Roseiflexus sp. RS-1: one gene and its partner. The protein of the gene in region 1 interacts with the protein of each later gene in a pairwise test. Links are inferred from orthologs where the notes say so. Each region holds a gene or a part of one and is shown in the gene's direction. Other genes may lie near its edges.

Region 1 (6,726 bases):
TGACCATTCCCGACATCGTCCCATCAACTGCCGAAGCGGTGGCGCCTGCGGTGCAATCGGCGGGAACAGGCAGTGCAACCATTGACCGACCAGCGCTGCGTCGTCGGGTGATGGGTCTGGCGTTGCCCGCCATCGGCGAAAACCTCCTCCACACAGCGCTTGGCATTGCCGACACCATTCTGGTCGCCGGAATTGGCGTCGTTGCGCTGGCAGGCGTCGGCGCGGCGCTGAATGTGCTGTTCATCGTCATGGCAGCGCTGAGTTCGCTATCAGTCGGCGCGTCGGTGCTGGTAGCGCAGGCAATTGGTGCAGGCAATTCCTCGCGGGCGAGTCACGTCGCCGGTCAGGCGCTGCTGTGGGGAATTGTGCTATCGCTGCCGATCACCCTCGCCGGGTTGATCTTTGCGACACCAGTCGTGGCGCTGTACGGCATGGCGCCCGATGCCACTGCCGTTGCGGCGGAGTATCTGACGATCAGCGCGGCGAGCATCCCGGCACTGGCGCTCATGCTGATCGGCGGGAGCGTGTTGCGCGGCGCGGGTGACAGCCGCACACCCATGCTGGTGACAGCACTGGCAAATGTGCTGAACCTGATCGCCTCATGGGGGTTGATCTACGGGCATCTCGGCATGCCGGCGCTCGGTGTGGCTGGTAGCGCCTGGGGCACGCTGATCGCGCGCGTCGCAGGCGCTGCACTTTTCCTGGTGATCCTGCTGCGCACGAGCACCCGCTTGCGCGTTGGCGGTCCCGGAACCTGGCGACCGCGCTGGCGCACCGCGCGCGAGGTGCTCTGGCTTGGCGCGCCTGCGGCGCTGGAAGAGATCATCATCATCACATCGTTTGCCGCACTGACGCCGATTGTCGTCGGGTTGGGCACCGTGGCGCTTGCCGCACATCGCGTGGCGCTGAATGTCCTCTCGCTCTCGTTCATGCCGGGGATCGGGTTCAGCCTGGCGACGACTGCGCTGGTCGGGCAGGCGGTCGGCGCCGGGCGGATCGACGAAGCGCGCGCGGTGACAAATGTGGCGACGCGCTGGGCGATCATCTGGATGGGCGGGTTGGGGGTGCTGTTCATCCTGTTTGCGCCGCAGATGGTCGGCATATTCAGCGGCGACCCGCAGTTGATCGCCATTGGCGCTGCGGCAGTGCAGGTCGTCGCGCTGGCGCAGCCGTTGTGGGCGGGCACATTCGTTATTGGCGGCGCGCTACGCGGCATCGGCGACACCCGCACACCAATGGTCGTCTCTGGTATTCTGGGATGGGCAGCGGTCGGCATCGCGCTGCTGCTCGTGTATGTCTGGCCCGCGCTCTGGGCGGTATGGCTGGCGTACATCTTTACCGGTCCGCCGGAGATCGGAGTGTTGTGGCGCCTGTGGCGTCGTAAGGTGCGTTGAGGCGAAGGTTGAAGGTTGAAGGTTGAAGGTTGAAGGTTGAAGGTTGAACGTTCAACGTTGGACGTTATCTATTCGATTTCTGCCTTCATAGTTGTTATACAAAAAAACATATGTCATCTTTTCCTCCATACGTTCGCTGCATTGTTGCAAACGCCGACCCCATTGCCTGGCCCGTCGGCGGGCAGGGGTTTAACGAGTGCAGTTTCACTTCGCTCGCCAACGCACTCAACCTGTTGCATGGCGAGCCACGATTCACGAAGGATGAATTCATTCGTGAAGCAGGTCTGCTGTTTCAGCCAAAATTCGGCGGAACCCTGCCGCCGCTCAAGGCGCTGCAGCTGCGGCGACGCGGCTATGGCGCGCATTTCGGCAACCTTTCCCATACTGATGGCGAGCGCGTGTTGCGCGACCTGATCGACCGGGGCGTGCCGGTGATCGTCGATATCTATCCGGCGCTTCAGATGGGAAGATTACGCCTGTGGGGACAACACGCGACGGTGTTGGTGGGGTACAGCCTGCCATACCGGGATGCGTCTGGGGCGTTGCGGGAGGAGTACTATCTGGTGGATGCGCAGTGGCCCGATCTGGGACGCTTTGATCTGACGACGAATGATGTCGATCGGGACGGAGATAGCATCCCTGAACGCTATCCGGGCAACCGCACCCTCGAACGGCACGAGTTCATGCGCTTGTGGACCTCACGCAACTACTGCCCGGTCTTCCGCACCCCCGCCGAACATGATGCCTGGTACCGCGAAACGATGCGTCGTGCATCAGGGCTGCCGGTCATCGGTTGGATTGGTCAGCGCCTGTTGTTCGGCAGCGACGACCGCGTGAAAGAAGAGGCATAACGGGAATTCGGGGGAGAGCGAAAATATGACCCGCACATTGCCCGTTCGCGTGGTAAGATAAAACGGGTGGCATCATCCGATGTTGTCTGCTGATTGGCAAGAGAAGAGGGCGAGTGGCAACGCACATGCCTGCAGAAGTTTCGGTTCCGCTCACAACCACCATTCCGACGACGGAATATGTCGTCGTCACCGAAGACGAACTGGAACGTCCATACCGCGTCATCATCGAAAATGACGATGTGACGCCGATGGACTTTGTGGTGCTGATATTGCTGACCATCTTCGAACTGGGCTTCGAGCAATCAGTTGCCATTATGCTCGAAGCGCACCACAACGGACGAGCGCACGTTGTGACGCTGCCCTATGAAGAAGCGCAGCGTCGCGTCTACGAGGCGCACCACGCAGCGCGCGAAGCTGGCTATCCGCTGAGTTTCTACCTGGAGCCGGATGTGTGACCTCACTTCAGCGCTGCACCGCATTCGATACAGAACTTTGCCCCCGGTGTCACAGCGTGACCGCACTGCGGGCACGCGGCAGGGCGCAGCGACGCGCCACATTCGCTGCAAAACTTGGCGTTCTCCGGCACGCTGACGCCACAGCGCGGACAGGCTTTCATCGCTGCTGACTGCGCTGCTGGCGCCGCCGCTGGTTGCACTGCCGGTTGTGGCGGCGGTTGCGGCGACGGCGTTTGCTGCTGGAGCGCCTGACCCATCAGCGCTCCCAGGTTCATGCCTGCACCCAGTCCGATACCGGCGCCAACGGCGCTATCACCACCAGCGCGCGCTGCGTCCTGCAACGCCTCAGCCGCCTTGAAGCGCGTATAGTCGCCCAGACCGCCGAATGCCGCCACCCCGCCGACCTGATCGAGTCGCCGTTCCAGTTCTTCAGGCACACTGATCGTGTTGATGTAGAAGCGGGTCAACTGCAAGCCGAGTGCGGCAAAATCATCTTTCAACACCTCATACGCCATCTCGGAGAGTTCATCGTACTCGGTCGCCAGGTCGAGCACTGAGAGTTTGCGCTCACGCATCCGCTCGGCAATCACATCGGCGACGCGGGCAATGATTGAACTGCGCAGCTGCTCCTCGACATCCTGCACCGTCAGGCGTCCACGGGTGCCGACCACTGCGGTCAGCAGTCGGCGTGGTTCCGCCACCTGGATGATGAAGGTTCCAAACGCCCGCAAACGCACCATGCCGAACTGTGCGTCGCGCATCGGGATCGGTTGCGGCGTACCCCACTTCAGATCGGTGTGTTGATGCAGACTGACGAAGTAGACGTCGGCGCGAAACGGGCTTTTGCTGCCAAAAGGAAGTTTGATGAAGTCGATCAGCAGCGGAATGTTGTTACTCGTCAATGTATGCCGACCTGGAATGAGCATATCGAGGAAGCGCCCATCGCGTGCGAAGAAGGCAAGTTGCCCCTCACGCACAATACACTGCGATCCGAGGCGCAGTTCACCGTTGCCATCCGGCGGCACGCGCGCCACCAGCGTTTTGCCTGTGGGATCGACGAATTCAACAATGTCGAGCAGTGGCATAGGTGGTCTCCTGTTGCAAAGGTTGATGTATTGTTCATCGCCATGTACGTGCGTGGCGCCGTACCGTTGCGAATTATCTCATGATAATCTTACCCCAGAATGGAGAGTGTGAAGTGTGCAATTTAATGGCAATCGCGCAACCGTTCCTGCCTCGCCTGTCTCTTGCCTCTCGCAACCTTCAACCTTCAACCCGCAACCTTCAACCTTCAACCTTCACCCTCCCACGATCACCGTTCCCTCGACCGTATCATCGCCGAGCAACGCCCGCTTCAGCGACCCCGGCTTCGGACCAATCAGGTAAACCTGAAGCCCAGGAACTGTTTGCACCAGTTGCCACATGAGTTCGACTTTGCTGCGCATGCCGCCGGTGACATCCACACCGTGCGATCCACCGGCGCCCGCCAGCACGTTGGCGATGTTGCGCCGATCGATCCGCGCAATCCGCTCCGCCTGCGGGTTGATGCGCGGGTCGGCGGTGTACACCCCCGCCTCGCCGACCAGAACGATGCGCGCAGGGCGAAGGGTGGGCAGTGTCGCCAGATGCGCCAGCAGTTGCTCGGTTGAAATAATTGCGCTCCCCTGAACGTCGTCGAACGCAACATCACCATGAATGACAGGAACCATCCGGCGTTCCAGCGCACGCTCCAGAGAACCGGTTTCCCAGTGAACCAATCGCCCGCCACGCGCCAGCAGCGTTGTCGAGGGTTGCAACGCCAGCGCCGGAATGCCCGCCGCGAGCAGTTCGTCCACCACAATCCGGTTCAGGCGCAGTGCTGCGCCAGAGGTCAGCGCGAACCCCATCCAATCGTCGTCGGGCGCCAGACCGCGGTGGATGCCATACCGCTGCGCGTAGACGTGCCCGAACGAACCGCTGCCGTGCCCCACAATGACGCACAGATCACGCGCGGCGTCCAACGCCTGCCGCAGTTCCTCCGCCAACTGGCGAATAGTATCAATATCGGCGCGTTCCTGCTGTTGCTTGTCGGTGATGACCGAGCCGCCGAATTTAATGAAGACAATCATACGAACTGAGAAATGGTCAGGGGTTAAGGGTTAGAATGTTCCTTGCCTTTACCCTTCCCACCTTGCAACATGCAACCTTCAAACATGTCGCGGTCACAACGAAAACATCGCCAGGATCGCGACCGACGTCAGCCCCCACAGCACAATGCATGACGCCAGCGGGGTGTCTTTCAACACCAGATCGGCAGGACTGCCGCCGCCATCCTGCTTGTAGATCAGATAGAGATAGCGGAAAATGGCATAGACCACAAATGGAACCGTGATCATCATCACCGGGAATGGTTCATGCGGCAGGGTTTCAGCGGTCGCCGTAAAGAGGGTATAGGCGATGATCGTTGCCGACGTCACGATCGACATCATCTGGTCGAGGAGCGGCAACGAATATTCATCGAGGATTCTCCGGTGGGCGCCGGCGCCATTCTCCAGCAGCACGATCTCGGCGCGGCGTTTTGCCAATCCCAGAAAGAGCGCCAGCAACCCCATACAGATCAGCAACCACGGCGTAATGTTAATGTCGAGCACCATTGCGCCTGCCACAGCCCGGAGCACAAAGCCGGCGGCGATGGTGAAGATATCCATAATCACCACATGCTTGAAATAGAACGAATACGCCACGCCCTGCACCAGCGCATAGACCAGCAGCACTGCCGGGAAGTCGTAGTTATGACCGAACCACGCGACACTCCCGCCCGGCGGCGTGTAGGTGAGATCGAGCCACACGCTCAGCGGCGTCGCAACGATCACCAGCGCCGCTGCCGTGACTGCCGCTATCTGCGGACTCAGTCGCCCCGATGCGAGCGGTCGGTTGCGCTTCTTCGGGTGCGCCCGATCCTTCTCCATGTCAACCAGGTCGTTGAGCAGGTAAATGGCGCTGGCGACCATACAGAACAGAATGAACGCAGCGATAACCGTCAGCACTGCATCCGCCTGCATCCACAATCGTTGCTGCGAGAACACAATCGCCGCAAAGACGAACGTATTCTTGATCCATTCCTTGGGGCGCATTGCACGCAGCAACTCGATCAGCATCGAGAAGCCGCGTGCCTGCACCATTTCGACATCAACCATGCGCGACATAACGTCTATTCCTTGTCTACGCGAACAACCCTGGCTATTCTAGTTGAGCGCGCATTCTACGTCAAACCCTTGACATATCGCCGTTGTGCGGCTACGCTGCAACAAGACGGATCAATGATCAGGAATGGCTATGCCTCGTCTGTTGATAGCGACCACCAATCCGGGCAAGCTGCGGGAGTACGCAGCAATCTTCGCCGATCTGCCGCTTGATCTGTACACGCTGTCAGACCTGCATATCGAGGACGATGTTGAGGAGACAGGCGCAACCTTTGCCGAAAATGCGCGCATCAAAGCCGAATACTATGCGCGTCGCAGCGGGATGCCAACCCTTGCTGACGATTCGGGGCTGGAAGTGGCGGCGCTCGGCGGCGAACCCGGTGTGTATTCGGCGCGCTATGCCGGTCCTGAAGCGACCGATGCCGAGCGGAACGCATTGCTGCTGCGCAAACTCGAAGGGGTGCCGTTCCATGCGCGCCTGGCGCGTTTCGTGTGTGTCATCGCCCTGGCGCTGCCCAACGGTTCAATCGAGTTCGTCGAGGGCGTTCTCTCCGGCGTTATTGAATTCGAGCCGAAAGGACACTACGGCTTCGGGTACGATCCGATCTTCTACGTTCTCGACGAGGACGCAACGCTGGCGGAACTCCCGCCTGAGCGGAAGAATCAGATCAGTCATCGCGCACACGCTGCCCGCGCTGCCCGTGAGGTGTTGCAACGCTGGCTCGCTGAGGGAAAGCTTGATCGGTGACATCACCGGTTGACATTGATCGCGGAGACGGGGACGTGAAGGTTTTGCCCATACGCCTTCCGGGATGCTGAACCTGTGACATCATTGGTTGAAATT
Region 2 (6,897 bases), 1.8 Mb from region 1 along the record:
TACGGATTGGCATCGGTGATCTCGGTAGCGCGACGGTAGTGACACAGGAATGGTACGTCGGGCATCGTCGCCCTGATGTCGTGCACCAGTCCGGCGACCGCCAGCGCGATTCCACCCCCCTGGCTGCCGCCGGTCACAGCAATGCGCCCGGCGTCGATTGCAGGATGGGCGCGGGCTGCCTCGATGGCACGCACTGCGTCGGTGAAGACCCGGCGGTAGTAGTAGGTGTATGGGCTGGTGATACCGCGCGTCATGAAGCCGGGGTGATGGGGATTTGATCCTTCCGGTTCCGGGTCGGGCGTATCGCCTTTGAGCCAGGCGCTTCCCTGACCGCGGGTGTCCATCACCAGGTGCGCATATCCTGCCGCGCTCCAGAGCAACCAGTCGGTCGGGAAGCCGCGTCCGCCGCCGTACCCGATGTACTCGACGACGGCAGGAAGCGGATGAGAGGCGTGGCGCGGCAGCAACAGCCATCCCTTGATCGGCTGTCCGCCGTAGCCGCGAAAGGTCACATCGAACGTCTCAACCGTCGTAAGCCCCGCATCGTATGGCTCAAAACGCACATCGAGCGGATACATGCGCGCTTCTTCGAGCGTCGCCTGCCAGAATGCATCGAAATCGGGCGGTTCCTCGCGCGGGGGAAGGTACCGTTGTAACTCATCGAACGAGAGATCGAAGAACGCCATGCAACCCTCCTTATCTGCAAGAACAATAGTGCAATTATAGCGCCGACACCTGCCCATTTTTCCAGGTGGCATCCTGCGCATTCCGGCGATGCCGCGCGGCGCGCGCACTGGTATCATTCACGCAAGGCTACAGAAGGAGGATACCATGACTGCATCATCCGGCGCCGATCCAATCAGCGCACTTTCACACCAGATGGCGGACGCCGTCGAACGTATCCGTCGCTCGCTGGTGATGGTGAACGGCAGACAACGCCAGCCTGCCAGCGGTATCATTATTGCCGCCGACCAGGTTCTGACGGCGGACCACGTCCTGGAGCGCGACGATGACCTGACGATCCAGACCGATGATGGACGCACCCTGGCGGCGCGCCTGGTCGGTCGCGACCAGACCAGCGACCTGGCGCTGTTGCGGGTCGATGCACTGGTCGGCGAGATCGCAGCGCAGGCGCTCGATCCGGCGCGCGTCGGTCAGTTCGTGCTCGCCGTCGGGCGCCCCTCTCCGGGCGGACCAATGGCGAGCCTGGGCATTGTCAGCGCGGTCGGCGGTCCATTACGCACCCGACGAGGCATGGTCGAGCAGGTGATCCAGACCGATGCCACACCATACCCCGGTTTTTCGGGCGGCGCCCTGATCGATGCGACCGGGGCGGTGCTGGGGCTGTTCACAACCGGGCTGATCGGCGGCGTGGCGCTGGCGCTCCCCGCGCCGCTCGCCTGGCGCATCGCCCACACCCTGGCGAGTCAGGGGCATGTTCGCCGTGGCTTTCTCGGCATCAGCAGCCAACCGGTTACGATTCCGGCGGGGCAGCGCGCCGGGCGCAACCAGGAACGCGGGCTGCTGATCGTGCGCGTCGAGCCGGACAGCCCGGCGAGTCGGGCTGGACTGCTCATCGGCGACATTCTGGTTGGGATCGATGGCGTGGTTCTGAACGATACCGACGATTTGCAGGCAGTTTTGAGCGGCGATCGCGTCGGCGCGACTGTCCCGGCGGAGATTATTCGCGGCGGAGCGCTGATGACGCTGACGGTGACCATCGGACAACGCAAAGGGTCGTAGACCGGATTTCCGAGACGTCGCAGCGTTGTGCGATCTATCGTCACATCCGGAAGACGCGAAGCCGGGAATGTCCTTCCCATTCGCGTCTTTACTTGATAGGGAAAACCAGAAAGGCGCATGACTTCCATGACTCAGGTGTTCTATCGTGCACCGGATATTGTTGCCGGTTTCGCTGATCGTGCCGAACGCGCGCGGCGGAGCGTCGTGCATCTGCACGGAGCAGGCAGAGGCGTTGGTACCGGCGTGGTCTGGCAATCTGGCGGCGTTGTTCTGACCAACGACCACGTCGTTGCTGGTACGGGCGGCAGGTTGCGCATGCAAACGCTCGATGGGCGCGATCTGCCGGTGAGGGTTGCAGCGCGTAACCCGGACCTCGACCTGGCGCTGCTCCACACGTCGGCAGACGACCTTCCACCGGCATCGGTTGGCGATTCGTCGCGTTTGCGGGTTGGTGAACTGGTCTTTGCGATTGGTCATCCGTGGGGACAGCCATGGGTGGTGACTGCCGGTATCGTCAGTGGGCTGGGGGAGGCGGAGACGCGCAACGGACAGCGTGTCGCGTTCATCCGTTCCGATGTACGGCTCGCGCCCGGCAACTCGGGCGGACCGCTGCTCGACGCACGCGGCAGGGTGATCGGGATCAACGCAATGGTGTTTGGCGGCGATCTGGCGGTTGCCATCGCCAGTCACGTCGTCGAACGGTGGTTGAACGATAGCCAGGGGCGACGCGCACGTCTTGGCGTCGGTGTGCAATCACTGCCATTACCGGAAGGCGTGCTGAACGGACGATCGAGAGGCTTGCTGGTAGTCAGTCTCGAGCCAGGCAGTCCGGCGGAGCAGGCGGGGATTCTGGTGGGCGACCTGCTGCTCCATGCCGATACGGTATCATTGGAGCAGCCGGAGGACCTGCACAGAGCGCTTCAGCACACGGATGGAACGCTCCGTCTCCGGTTGCTGCGCGCTGGCGACATTCGCGTGATCGATGTGACGCCCGGCGCGGGATCATAGTGCGCGAAAGCGCTTTAGATTATAGCATTTCTCATAGAGGTTGAACCTCCTCAGCGGGTGCAGGCTCAAGCCCTCCCTGAGCGCATGGAAGCCCCTGCGGGGCTGGCGTTTCAGCTATCCTTGCCATATGCCGGGAGAAGCGGGGTTGATCCAGCCCGCAGGGCTTGCCCGACCTTAGCCAGGGCTTATGGTCGTTGAAGAAATAATCCGGTCTAGCCCGCGCAGGCGGGCTTCGCCCTGGATAGCCGAGGGCTTCAGCCCGACGGCTAGCGCGGGATAGCGGATTTATTTCTCAATCTCCATCAGCCCGACGGCTAGCGCGGAATAGCGGATTTATTTCTCAATCTTCATCAGCCCGCCGGAGGCTTTTCACCATGATTCGCGTCCTGATCGTCGCCCCAACGCCAGCGTTGCGCGCCGGGTTGCGCGCCCTGGTCGCCGAAGCGAACGTCGAGATCGTCGGCGAAACCGTATCGCTCACCACACCCGCCAGCATTCCACCCGATACGGATGTCATCCTGGCGGCAGATGACAGTGTGCTGACCGAGGCGGATCGGGCGCTGGGAGAGGAGCCACGGTACGCAGTGCTGTTGCTGAGCGACGACGAGCGGCAGGCGGATGTATTGCGCCGCCTGCCGCTGACCGCGTGGGGGCTGCTATCGCACGACGCAGGTGCAGCGGAGTTAGCCGCTGCGATCCAGGCAGTCGCACAAGGGTTGATTGTCTTCGCGTCGGAACTGGCGTTGCGCCTGCTGCACCGTCGCCCGTTATCGGTAGCAGAACCGGTCGGCGAGCCGTTGACCGCGCGTGAACGCGACGTGCTCGAACTGGTGAGTCAGGGGTTATCGAACAAACAGATCGCACAGAAATTGCAGATCAGCGAACACACCGTCAAGTTTCACCTTTCGTCACTCTTCGCCAAACTCGGTGTTTCGAGCCGCACCGAAGCGGTCAACCGCGGCGCGCGCCAGGGCATTATCACCCTGTGAATGGTATAATGACACCGTGGCTTTCAGCGCACCCAAAAAAGGAGGACCCGTATGCCTGAAGCACGGACATTTCCGACGCGCGTTGGCATCCCTGCGGAAACGCGGCGTCGCATGATCAATCTGCTCAACCAGCATCTCGCCGATGCGTTCGACCTGTATAGCCAGACAAAACAGGCACACTGGAATGTCAAAGGGTTACAGTTCATCGCGCTCCACGAACTCTTCGACAAACTGGCGGAAGACCTGGAGGAAGCCATCGACGACATGGCGGAACGGGTGACGGCGCTTGGCGGTACTGCGCTGGGAACGGTACGAATCGTGGCGGCATCGTCCAGCATCGCGGAATACCCGCTCGACATCACAGACGGACCGCAGCATATCGAAGCGCTGGCAGAACGGTTCGGGCGCCTGGCGGGGATGGTGCGAAGCGCCATTGATACCGCCGCCGAAGCGGGTGATGCCGACACTGCTGACCTCTTCACCGAAGTGTCGCGCATGCTCGACAAGAACCTCTGGTTCCTCGAAGCGCACGTCCAGGCTTAGGAGTGCACACCCCATCCAGGCTTCCTCACAGGGGTGGGTTTTTGGGAAGCCCCTGCGTGCCATCTCCCGTTTCAGGCATCAGGACGCCCAACCTTCCCCTGCTCCCCGTGTGGGAGAAGAGGGCAGGGGGGGATGAGGGGCAAAAGCGCACGGGAATCCGGAGCACCAGCACGACCAGGCGGTCGCTCAAACGGGTTGCGTCGTGGGGCAGCGCCGGAGTACGAAGATTGCGCCCGAATCGCGCGCGAACGTGGCGTGCCGCTGACGACGGTGTATCAGACGGTGATGGGTCACCTGGAGGATGCGTCGTCTGTCACGGGGTATTAAGGTATGAGCGCTCATATCGATATTACCCCTTCAACGACCCCGCCAGCAAGCCGCGCAGGAAGTACTTTCCAAGGAAAATGTAGACCAGCAGCGGCGGCAACGCAACCATCAACGCCCCGGCCATCTGCACATTCCACTGCGTGAACTGACTGCCGGACAGATTTTGCAGCGCAACGGTCACCGGGCGCAGTTGCGGATCGTTGGTGATGATCAGACCGAACAGGAACTCATTCCAGATCGAGGTGAACTGCCAGATCGCCACCACCACGAACCCCGGTGCGGAGAGCGGCAGCATCACGTGGCGGTAGATATGGAAGAAATCGGCGCCGTCGATCTTCCCGGCTTCCACAAGTTCGTTCGGCACCGTCGCATAGTAATTCCGGAAGATCAGCGTCGTGATCGGAATGCCGTAGACCACGTGCACCAGGATCAGACCGGGAATGGTGGCATACAGCCGGATCTCGCGCAACACCTCGACCAGCGGCACCAGCACGCTCTGGTAGGGGATGAACATGCCGAAGAGGATCAGCGTAAACAGGGTTTCCGAACCGGGAAAGCGCCATTTCGACAGGACATACCCATTGAGCGACCCCAGGATGCACGAGATGACCGTCGCCGGAACCACCAGCTGCACACTGTTCCAGAAACTCCCGCGCATCCCAATCACACCCTCGCCGCCGTTCCAGGCGCGGTCGAAACTCTCCAGCGAGAAGCCGGTCGGCAACTCCCACATGCGACTGAGGCTGACCTGGTCGAAACTTTTGAAACTGGTAATCAGCAGCAGATAGACCGGCAACAGGAAGAACAACAGGAAGATAATCATCACGCCGTAGACGACCATCCGCGACCAGTGAATGTGGTGCCGTTTCGGCGCGGGCATGGCAACACTGCTCATCGCTCCACCTCTGTCCGACGGTTGTAGATCAGGTACGGCACCACCAGCAACGCCACGACCACCAGCATCACCATCGCAACCGCCGCTCCCTCGGCGAACTTGTTGGCTTTGAATGTGATCTCATACATATACAATCCCGGTACTTCAGTATTGTTGCCGGGCGCACCGCCGGTCATCGTCACAATCAGGTCGAAGATTTTCAGCGAAATATGCCCCAGAATGATCACAGCGCTCAGCGTGATCGGTTGGAGCATCGGCAGGGTGATAGTACGGAACACCTGCCACTCGGTTGCGCCATCAACGCGCGCCGCTTCTTTGATCTCCTCTGGAATGCCGCGCAACCCTGCCAGATACATTGCCATCACAAACCCCGACATCTGCCAGACCGCCGCGACAACCACCGGGATCATCGCCATGGGGATCCCTATCCGGGTGCGCAATCCTTCGATGCGCCATCCCGGCACAACACTGGTATCCGTTGTCCAGGCTGCCTGGAGAAAATCCAACCCCGATTGCTTGAACAACAGGTTGATGCCGGTCGGATCGTTGGGCCAGTTGCCGGGTGCGAACAACCACTGCCAGACCACGCCGGTGACGATGAACGAGAGCGCCATCGGGAAAATGTACACCGAGCGGAAGAATCCCTCGAAGCGCACCCGCGAGTCGATCAGCACGGCGAGCAGCAAACCGATGATCAGACAGGCTGCCAGAAAGAAGATTGTAAAAACAATCAGGTTCCGAATATTCGTCTGGAAGCGACCGGTGTTGAAGATCGTCAGATAATTGTCGAACCCGACGAACGACGTGGTCATCGCCAGTCCCCGCCAGTCGGTCATCGAGATGTAGGCGGTCCAGCCGATGAATCCATAAACGAACACGGCGATTGCCAGCGCCGACGGGGCGATCATGAGGAGCGCAATCGCCCGATCACGGTTCATCCAGCGCACCCGGCGGGCGGGATGCGCACTGAGCGTTTTGGCTTGTCGCATTCGTGCCTCTCATTGATGAGGATGGCGACGGTATTTCGGTGTATATCCCCTGCGTGCAGCGTTCACGCGCTCAACCTGGAGATGCCCGGCGGAGATGAGTTCTTCCAGGTTTCCAGATAATCGTTTGCGATGGGACGGGTGACGTGACAATCCAGGCAATCACCCGCGCCCCTTTTTCAGGTGATCGGTGTGCAGTTGATGCCTGCTATACGCAGGGGCGCGCCGGATTCGGTCGCCCCTGCGCGAAGCAAGCGCTTTGTGGCGCCTCGGACTACTTCAGGTCTTTCGCGGCGTCCTGCAATGCCTGCACGACGGCATCAACATCGAGATCGCCGGCGAAGACATTCAGCGCATTGCCGTACTCGGTCATATACGCTTCGGGAGCGGCAGCGCCATGCACGAC

What was found.
Region 2: the proteins of ROSERS_RS11575 (region 1) and dps interact in binary tests that used the Escherichia coli proteins (3 or more experiments, as listed by UniProt). The link is inferred for Roseiflexus sp. RS-1 from one-to-one orthologs.

What each region holds. Positions count from the first base shown.
Region 1 is NC_009523.1:2,764,253-2,770,978, forward strand. The notes cover bases 1,324-4,035. They hold ROSERS_RS11575 (ATP-dependent Clp protease adaptor ClpS), read left to right. Parts: upstream 1,324-2,370; coding sequence 2,371-2,700; downstream 2,701-4,035. Other genes in these bases: ROSERS_RS11565 (MATE family efflux transporter), read left to right, coding at 1,324-1,394; ROSERS_RS11570 (hypothetical protein), read left to right, coding at 1,505-2,245; ROSERS_RS11580 (SPFH domain-containing protein), read right to left, coding at 2,703-3,785; ROSERS_RS11585 (isopentenyl phosphate kinase), read right to left, coding at 3,999-4,035. Also shown: more of ROSERS_RS11565, read left to right, coding at 1-1,323; more of ROSERS_RS11585, read right to left, coding at 4,036-4,808; ROSERS_RS11590 (decaprenyl-phosphate phosphoribosyltransferase), read right to left, coding at 4,902-5,885; ROSERS_RS11595 (XTP/dITP diphosphatase), read left to right, coding at 6,016-6,630; ROSERS_RS11600 (DUF2357 domain-containing protein), read left to right, coding at 6,706-6,726. UniProt on the Escherichia coli protein: Involved in the modulation of the specificity of the ClpAP-mediated ATP-dependent protein degradation.
Region 2 is NC_009523.1:988,840-995,736, forward strand. What follows is about bases 2,655-5,537. They hold dps (DNA starvation/stationary phase protection protein Dps), read left to right. Parts: upstream 2,655-3,791; coding sequence 3,792-4,283; downstream 4,284-5,537. Other genes in these bases: ROSERS_RS04140 (S1C family serine protease), read left to right, coding at 2,655-2,751; ROSERS_RS04145 (response regulator transcription factor), read left to right, coding at 3,126-3,740; ROSERS_RS04155 (carbohydrate ABC transporter permease), read right to left, coding at 4,633-5,505; ROSERS_RS04160 (carbohydrate ABC transporter permease), read right to left, coding at 5,502-5,537. In the rest of the region: ROSERS_RS04130 (acetylxylan esterase), read right to left, coding at 1-686; ROSERS_RS04135 (S1C family serine protease), read left to right, coding at 832-1,743; more of ROSERS_RS04140, read left to right, coding at 1,861-2,654; more of ROSERS_RS04160, read right to left, coding at 5,538-6,494; ROSERS_RS04165 (ABC transporter substrate-binding protein), read right to left, coding at 6,766-6,897.